DNA from 2 places in the Paenibacillus sp. FSL R5-0473 genome. Region 2 is predicted to be linked to the other one. Evidence: riboswitches for the same ligand, from Rfam matches in the RefSeq annotation. Region 2 holds a riboswitch; the other holds the start of a gene.
The links. A riboswitch is a leader RNA that binds a small molecule or an ion and turns the genes downstream of it on or off. The one in region 2 is predicted to bind ZMP and ZTP.
Positions count from the first base shown of each region.

Region 1: linked by a shared signal. The riboswitch ahead of MKY28_RS17665 (DJ-1/PfpI family protein) and the one ahead of MKY28_RS28855 (TIGR01440 family protein) in region 2 are both predicted to bind ZMP and ZTP.

Region 1 covers NZ_JBBORL010000001.1:4,056,766-4,061,227, forward strand. Annotated here, with positions in the region: gene MKY28_RS17645 (SDR family NAD(P)-dependent oxidoreductase) at 1-98, opposite strand, end outside; gene MKY28_RS17650 (class I SAM-dependent methyltransferase) at 148-894, opposite strand; gene MKY28_RS17655 (VOC family protein) at 1,085-1,468, opposite strand; gene MKY28_RS17660 (GNAT family N-acetyltransferase) at 1,644-2,117, opposite strand; gene MKY28_RS17665 (DJ-1/PfpI family protein) at 2,122-2,730, opposite strand; ZMP/ZTP riboswitch at 2,791-2,872, opposite strand; gene MKY28_RS17670 (GNAT family N-acetyltransferase) at 2,923-3,438, opposite strand; gene MKY28_RS17675 (YfiT family bacillithiol transferase) at 3,474-3,998, opposite strand; gene MKY28_RS17680 (GNAT family N-acetyltransferase) at 4,046-4,462, opposite strand, start outside.
Region 2 covers NZ_JBBORL010000001.1:6,581,243-6,585,704, forward strand. Annotated here, with positions in the region: gene MKY28_RS28840 (L-threonylcarbamoyladenylate synthase) at 1-421, shown strand, start outside; gene MKY28_RS28845 (manganese efflux pump MntP) at 597-1,157, shown strand; gene MKY28_RS28850 (low molecular weight protein arginine phosphatase) at 1,216-1,788, shown strand; ZMP/ZTP riboswitch at 1,885-1,966, shown strand; gene MKY28_RS28855 (TIGR01440 family protein) at 2,108-2,701, shown strand; gene glyA (serine hydroxymethyltransferase) at 2,919-4,166, shown strand.

The DNA of each region.
Region 1 (4,462 bases), 2.5 Mb from region 2:
TAATCCCCCTTAGCCAATAATAACTCTGCAAGTTGTAAACCGATCCCTTTGGATGTGCCTGTAATGATAAAGTGTCTTTTTCCTGTTTCTGTTTCCATTCTGATACCACTCCTCCTCTATTTTCAATGCATGTTTATTTCACTATTCTTACGAGTTTTTCTTTCTCCACAACGTGACCCAGAGAAAAGGTACACCAAAATACGGTTCATGTTGCTCCAGCGACTTCATTGCACGGAACTCCACACATTCAAAGCCATCTTCCAGCATGTAGCGAAGCTTCTCCTCCGTGAACGCAAGACCACCGCGCATCGACTTCTCTTGATACACCTGCCAATCATTCATAACGATCTCAGGCCCACCAATATCGCCAAAACCAGGAGCAAAACAAGTCATTCCAAAGTATCCTCCAGGCCGGAGTGCATTGTGGATCATCTCTATGTAGGGAATGCGCTGATGTGGCAACAGATGGTGCAGACAACCCGAGTCGTAGACAAGATCATATTCTTGCTCTGGGGACAATTCGAACACAGATCGACATTCAAAATGCACGTCCAGTTGCTCCTCTGCCGCCCTCTCTTTAGCCCAAGCAATAGCTGTCTCCGAAAGATCATAAGCATCTACCTGATATCCTTGGCGGGTTAAATACAACGCATTTCTGCCCGGGCCACACCCCAGTTCCAGTGCCTTGCCGCCGCTTAACACACCTGCGTTCACATGCGCTAACAGATTCTCATCCGGTTTGTTTGGGAAAAAGGGGATTGGTCTGTTCCGATCCTCATAGAAAGGTTCCCAAAACTGCTTGGCAGATCTGAAATCCGCATCGAGCATATCATATAGATCCTGTACACTTTTAATCGTCTTTTCCACAACCACATTCCTCCTTAACTGCTCCATTCAAACCTTCATTTTCGACTATTCATTCCTCGGCATTTTCGTTAAATCAGCCACACTCTATTATAACATTTTTACCCAGTAGTTCTCTATTTCTCTTGTGCTTTTCTACTCTAAAACAGAAGCTTTTCCAACAAAAAAACGACCGACATGAATGTCGATCGCTTGTAATGGTGCTGTTTTAAGTTGTAACTTACTTCGCCCGTTCCAAGACTGCAAAGTAATTCCCTTCGTTATCAGCAAAGTTGAAGACACGCCCCGTTGGCATCTCGACAATCTCTCCAACCGTTACATGTTTACCAGCCAAGTCGGCATATAACTGATCCAGATTTTCGGTGAAGAACATTAACGAAGGTGTGCCCAGATTTACACCCGCCGACATCCGCTCCACAAACTCCTTGTCATGAAGAATAATGCTCGTCTGCGAATTTGGGGTAGGCGCAATCTCAATCCATCTCATACCCTCGTCAAGGTTTACTTCATCCACAATGTGGAACCCCGCAACTTCCGTCCAAAAAGCAAGTGATTCATCTTGATTATTGACATACAACATAATCTGGCCGACTTTGCTAAACATGGATCAATCACTCCTCTGATCATCTAATCTCTCAACATCCTGCTTATCATTCCTCAAATTCCAATAGAGTATAACATGCGGGACAGCTTTTTTATCATCTTACTTTGCAAGTACATGCAACTTAAACTGAAGTACACTTTTATGCTTCCACTACAATTAGTTTTTTGAAGTTCCCTTATAATGTTTTAACAAGTGAAAGTCTATGAAACCCCGAGGTATAATAATTCATATCAACACCTTCTTTATGAAAATTCATTCGTTCATAAAATACGAGCGCTGCTTCATTTTCTTCATGATCAAGTGTGTAAAGCATGACATCACCACTGCCGAATTCAGCTATTTTTATACATATTTTTGTAATTAGTCCACGTGCTACTCCCTGTCGAAGGTGTGATTTGCATGTAACAACGCCAACGATTTCATATCGGTTAACAGTAGGCTGAAAGATATAACCAGCATGACCTATGACAACATCTGCTTCGTCAACCATGACATAATAAGCACTGATACGTTCATCCGTCATTTTTAAAAATAAATCCCAGCGCGCAGGATACTGATCGCGTATAAACGAAGGGAATTGAAAATCATGATCCGTCATCATTTTCAGCACCGCTGGCTGATCAATCGCTTGAAAAAGGCGAATAGTCATCTTTTTATCCCCTACCCTTAGTGTGCATGTAGACATCTTTTAAGTTACCAGCTTCATAATATGGATACTCTAGTTTTTGTTGAACTTGAAGGACAATCTCCGTAGACGTTAACATTTCGACCAAGTATAGTCCCAGGTCAATGGAAGCCGTAACCCCCGCACCCGTTACCGTATTACCATCACGCACTACACGCGCTGAGATTACTTCTGCACAATAAGGATTCAATAAATCATAAGCAGATGAGTTGGTAGTAGCCCTTTTTCCATTCAGGAAACCTGCTGCCCCCAACAGTAAAGCCCCGGTACAAATAGATATTTTATATGTGACATTTTCTGCTGTTCGGACCCATCGCATAAAATCCTCATCAAATCGAAGCGTTCTAGTTGAAAATCCACCAGGAAAAAATACTAGGTCAAAATCCCCTAGATGAGGTAATACTGCATCGGATTTCATTTTCAGCCCACGGTCATCCGAAATTTCCTCCTTATCTGCGCAGAATGTCCATGATACGTTTTCCTTTACTTTCAGAATCGCTAGCCAAGTCACAGCTTCATAAAATCCAGCTAAATCCATGCTTGTCATTCCATCAAATAAAACAAACGCCATTTTCATTGCCGCCACCAGTCCTTTCGTTCCCTGAATAATAAATAAAGTGTTTGATCAAAAGATCAAACACTTTGCCCAGGCGTACGACATATAATATATGTGCTCCCTCGTGGTTCACTCCACGTTTACGCCAGTCACACATAACAGATATTTACAACTAATATACATGACATCTTTCATATTGTATATATTATGAAATTATTGCGTGGCTTTTAACTTCTTCGTAAGATAAAGTACAACATCGTCGTCCATAATCGTTTCTTCACCCGGCTGAATGTAATGATCATGTTTGTGTACACCGTGGCCGTCTGGTATGTACCCGCGATGGGCATATAGAACTTGCGCTTTGCCATAATCGGCAAACACACCTACACCAATGCCTGCTACATCCGTTCGTTCCAGAATAACTTCCTCTGCTCGGTCCATCAACCGTGAACCAATACCTTGGCGCTGGAACTTCATTAGTACATTAAAATCGTTAATTTCGGGAATGCCTTGTTCCCTGAAAGACGGGTAGCCGGAATTCCACAATACATTCACGTATCCGGCAAATTCTCCATTCAACTCGGCTACCAAGGTTACGCGTTCCCCATTCTGTTGTTCAGCCAAGTAATGAAGATACTGCTCAGGGGATCTCCCCCAACCCTGCTCCTGAAACGCATTTGATATGATTACAGGATCGTTCTCATTTAATAGTCTGATATGTACACTCATTGATAATTTCTCCTCAACAAGATATTTTTTTCTAACTATATTCCCAGTCTATCCCGAAGCGATGTGATGTGAGCAACATGGTGTTTGCCGTGCCAAGCATACATGCCCAGATTGTAATCCAGTCTTGTCGTTTCTTCCGATGAAGGATGATAAAATTGTTTGGCATAATCTGCATCTGTCAGCGCGTTTAACAGAAACACCCAACGACGATGGAGGGCATCCAGAATCTGAAGCGAGAATTCGACATCCAGGTCTCTTGAATCACTCAGTTCAGCCCAGCGCTCTTCATAATAAGGCCGAATCGTTGGTGTATCCTCTGTCAGCGCCAACTTGAAACGAATCATACTGTTCATATGGCTGTCTGCCATGTGGTGAATAACCTGTTTGAGCATCCATCCACCTTCTCGATACGGTAGACTTAATTGCTCTTCACTCAATCCCTTTACCGCTTCTCGTGCGCGTTCAGGCAACTCAGCAATGTCCTGAATCCACTTCTCCCGTTGTGCCAAAGTAACTTCACCCGTGTGTACAAATGGTCCTATCGGATATCTTTCATCCATCCATTATTCCTCCTTGTTTATATGATTCAAATAACTTTAAACAGGATCTACAGGGCATATTCCATAAGCCAACAGTCTCGCATCTGTCCTTCGTGCTGCTCATGTTTCTCCAACAGCTTAATCTTTTGGAAACCACATTTCTCGTAACAGGATATCGCTCTTAAGTTCCAGGATTGAGGGTCCATAACCACTTTACGGGCTTGTTTTTCATTAATCAGATAAGCCAGCATGGATTGCATCAACTGTGTACCAATGCCTTTATTCCAGTATTCTACCTCACCAATAAACTGATCCGTTCCATAGATGATCTCATCCGTGTCTCCATAACCATACTCCGTTCGCTCTTCTTCCTCAAGCTCATAGAACTGAATGTATCCAATCGGATGTCCTCCATACTCAACGATACAACGAGTAGCACCATCTTTCTGATTGTAAAAATGCTCTCTCACCTGTTCCAGATCATG
Region 2 (4,462 bases):
CGCGGAGGGGGCCGATGGCGTGGGTAGCCCGGCGCCGCGCTCGCCGGGCATGAAGTACACGCACTATGCACCCGCAGGGGCGCTGTGCGTGGTGGAGGGGCCGCCCGCAGCGGTGGCGGCCTGGATCAGCGCCGCCCTCGCAGAGGCGGCGCAGCGCGGAGAGCGCACCGCTGTGCTGGCGTTCGCCGAGCACGCGGAGCAGTACCGCGCCGATGCCGTGTTCTCGCTGGGCGACGCCAGCGAGCTGGAAGAAGCAGCGCGCCGGCTATACGCCGCGCTGCGCAGTTGCGATGAGCAAGGCGCCACATATATTGTGGCTGAAGCCTGCTCACGCGAAGGGCTGGGAGCAGCCGTCATGAATCGGCTGCTCAAGGCTGCGGGGAACCAACTCATACAAGTTGGCAACCAGCGCCCCTTATAACCTCTCCTGATCATACAGTCAGGAGAGTAATCACTCTTTTTCCAAAACAAAATCAAGATTCTATAAAGCCAGCATCTGACCAGAGATCCGTCGCCGTTTGCCTTTCATCGGTCATGTTTAGGTCCTTGTCCGCATATCGTGTACAAGAACCTTTACGTGACTTGGGGGTATGGGGATGTGGGATGTGTCTGCCCATGTAGGGCAGTTGGTAACCATTTTGATCATGGCTATTGCGCTTGGCCTCGATGCGTTCTCACTCGGGATCGGAATTGGCATGAAGGGCATTCGGCTGCGGGATGTATTGCGAATCAGTATTGTAACGGCGCTATTTCATATCATCATGCCGCTCATCGGCATGTATATGGGCAAATACGTCAGCTCCCTGCTCGGTGACATTACGACGTATGCGGCAGGTGGATTGCTTGTTTTGCTGGGTGCTCATATGATTCTGAATGCATTCCGTGAAGGCGATACAAAGCTGGTGGACCACCGTTCCCTGCTCGGCGTTGTTTTGTTCTCCCTCAGCGTAAGTGTGGATTCATTCTCCGTTGGCGTATCCTTAGGGATGTTTAGCAGTGATCTGATCTTAACTGTACTTGCTTTCGGTGTGTGTGGCGGGGTGATGTCGGTTATGGGTCTGCTATTAGGCCGTCGGGTGAGCCAGAATCTCGGGGATTACGGCGAAGCAATTGGTGGCGCAATCTTGCTTGCGTTTGGACTTTTGTTTATATTTTAGAATAAAACTTGAGATATCATATCATTCGCATCATATGTAAAATGGGGAGGCTAACACAATGAAACATATTTTATTCGTATGTACAGGAAATACGTGCCGCAGCCCCATGGCAGAGGGGCTTTTGCGAAAACTGGCATCGGAGCGCGGCATTCAGGTAGAGGTTCGCTCCGCAGGGGTGGCAGCAACGTCGGGTATGCCGATTTCCCGACATGCTGAAGCGGTTTTGAGAGATCATAACGTTGAAGGTCCACCTCATTCCACACAGCTTAGCTCTAACCTGGTAGGTTGGGCCGATCTGGTTCTTACGTTAACACGGAGTCATAAGCAACATGTCATGCAGGTTTTTCCCGATTCAGTCCACAAAACTTATACATTGAAAGAATATGTGGAGGATGATGAACAGGTATTAAGTGATGTTCAGGAGTTGGACAGCCTGTTTGCAACGCTTGAGATGAAACGTGCCCTTGGGCAAGAGATCCTGGCATCGGAGCGTGAGCGAGCCATTGAGATTAGACAACGAATTCCAAGTTTCGACATCTCCGATCCGTTTGGGGGAAGTCGTGATGATTACAATATAGCTGCAGCTGAGATTCGGACGGCATTGGACCGGCTTTTGGATAAGCTGGGATAATTCTGATCCTGCGGGGCAGGTTATAGAAATAGGACACGTGATGTAAATTAACCGTTGATTTTAGACGCGGGTTGTTTTATGATGAAGGGGAAAACAGGGATCCGGTGTAACTGGCGACGAAGTGGGCATAACCACGATGGAGCACCGGAACAAACGGCCGGTCGCCTGGGCAAAAGAGCAATTCTGCGTTACCCGCAGACTGCTCTTTTTTTCGTCTTTCATCTGATTATTCGCTATAATAGTACCTGAGATGCCGTGCAAGAATACGAAGGACAGCTAAGAGACAGCGGGCATGATTTTATCGGGAGGCGATGATAGGATGACTATAGAGTTAGATTCGGAACAACCCGGATTGCAGGAACAGACCGCGTCTATTCTGCATGAACTGGCGCTTGCCGGACAGCTTGGGCCTGGACAGATCGTTGTGATCGGTACAAGCACAAGTGAAGTCGCAGGCGCTCGGATTGGTACGAGTGGTGCCATTGAAGTGGCGCAGCAGCTTCTTGCGGGTATACGCGAGGTGCAGGAGGAGTTCGGTTTTGACACGGTATTCCAATGTTGTGAGCATCTGAACCGTGCGCTGGTAATGGAACGTTCTGTGCTTACTCGACTTGGATTGACCGAGGTTGGTGCAGTACCCGTGCCCAAGGCCGGAGGTTCAATGGCATCCGCAGCATATCGTTCGCTGACCGATCCATGCCTGGCTGAACATGTGCCGGCCCATGCGGGACTGGACATTGGGGAGACGATGATTGGGATGCATCTCCGGCATGTAGCCGTACCCTATCGTACAGCGCTTCGCTATGTTGGAGATGCTCGTGTAACCACAGCGTTGACCCGTCCGAAGTTGATTGGCGGCGAACGCGCGGTGTATCGTATGGAAGAACAACCAGATTCGACATTTTGTGACTAACATATAAAGCGAGATTAATTGGTTACACTTCTGACTTTGATTGCATCACCATCTTCCGATCGCTGTTATCCCCAGATTTTTTAATTCCCTATTTAAAGGGGAAATCCGGTGATAAAGGCGACCACTTCGTTTCTTCAGATTGGTGTTGCACTCGCCGTTTTCGTGTAAACTTTAGTTTCACTTTATAACTTCACTTATACCTGGGAGGAATTTAATCATGGAACAATTGCGCAAGAATGACCCGGCAGTACTGGAAGCGATGAATCTTGAACTGAAACGTCAACAGAACAACATCGAACTGATCGCATCCGAGAACATCGTAAGTGAAGCAGTAATCGAAGCAATGGGATCTGTTCTGACCAACAAGTACGCTGAAGGATATCCAGGTAAACGTTACTATGGCGGTTGTGAGCATGTGGACATCGTTGAAGACATTGCGCGTGATCGTGCAAAAGAATTGTTCGGAGCAGAACACGTGAATGTTCAACCTCACTCCGGTGCACAAGCGAACATGGCAGTTTATCTTGCAGCGTTGAAACCTGGTGATACTGTACTTGGTATGAACCTTGCCCATGGTGGACACCTCACACACGGTAGCCCGGTTAACGCATCTGGTTTGCTGTACAACTTTGTAGCATACGGCGTACAGGAAGATACATTCCTGATTGATTATGATGAAGTACGCAAAGCGGCTTTCAAACACCGTCCTCGTCTGATCGTTGCAGGTGCAAGTGCATATCCGCGTACCATTGATTTTGAAAAGCTAGCTTCCATCGCCAATGATGTAGGCGCTTTGTTCATGGTGGACATGGCTCACATCGCAGGACTGGTTGCTGCTGGTTTGCATCCAAACCCGGTTCCACATGCGCATTTCGTAACAACAACTACACACAAAACGCTGCGTGGACCTCGTGGTGGTATGATTCTGTGCCGCAAAGCGTGGGCAGCAGCGATTGATAAAGCCGTATTCCCAGGTTCCCAAGGTGGACCTTTGATGCACGTGATCGCTTCCAAAGCGGTAGCATTCGGTGAAGCTTTGCAACCATCGTTCAAAACGTATGCTGAGAATGTCGTGAAAAACGCACAGGTTCTGGCTGAAACACTGATCGCTGAAGGATTGAACATCGTATCTGGTGGTACAGATAACCACTTGATGCTGATCGACACACGCAGTGTGAACATCACAGGTAAGGAAGCTGAGCATGTGCTTGATTCCATCGGTATTACCGTGAACAAAAATGCCATTCCATTCGACCCTACAAGCCCGTTTGTAACGAGTGGTATTCGAATTGGTACACCTGCTGCAACTTCCCGTGGCATGAACGAAGAAGCGATGGTCGCTATTGGTAAGATCATTGCTAAAACGCTGAAAAATCCAAAAGATACAGCGAAGCTGGATGAAGCCCGTGCAGAAGTGACTGCACTGACAGACCAATTCCCGCTCTATACCGATCTTAAATACTAAAAAACTTTGCTCATGGTGTTTGTATTTGAGTTTTTCAATGTAAACACTCGGACGGAGTAAACCGAAAGAACCTGAAGAAGCGTAGCGCTCGCCTTTATCCCCAGATTTCAACAATTATAATTGGATCAAAGAAATCAGGGGATAACAGCGATCGGAAGGTCATTCGGTTTGCGGAGCATCATCAGTGGTTACACGTTTTTGAACATACTCAATGACATAACAGCAAGAGCAAAACAGGACCGGATGGATCATTTTCCGGTCCTGTTTTTTATAGGATTCGGTAATCTGTAATGATT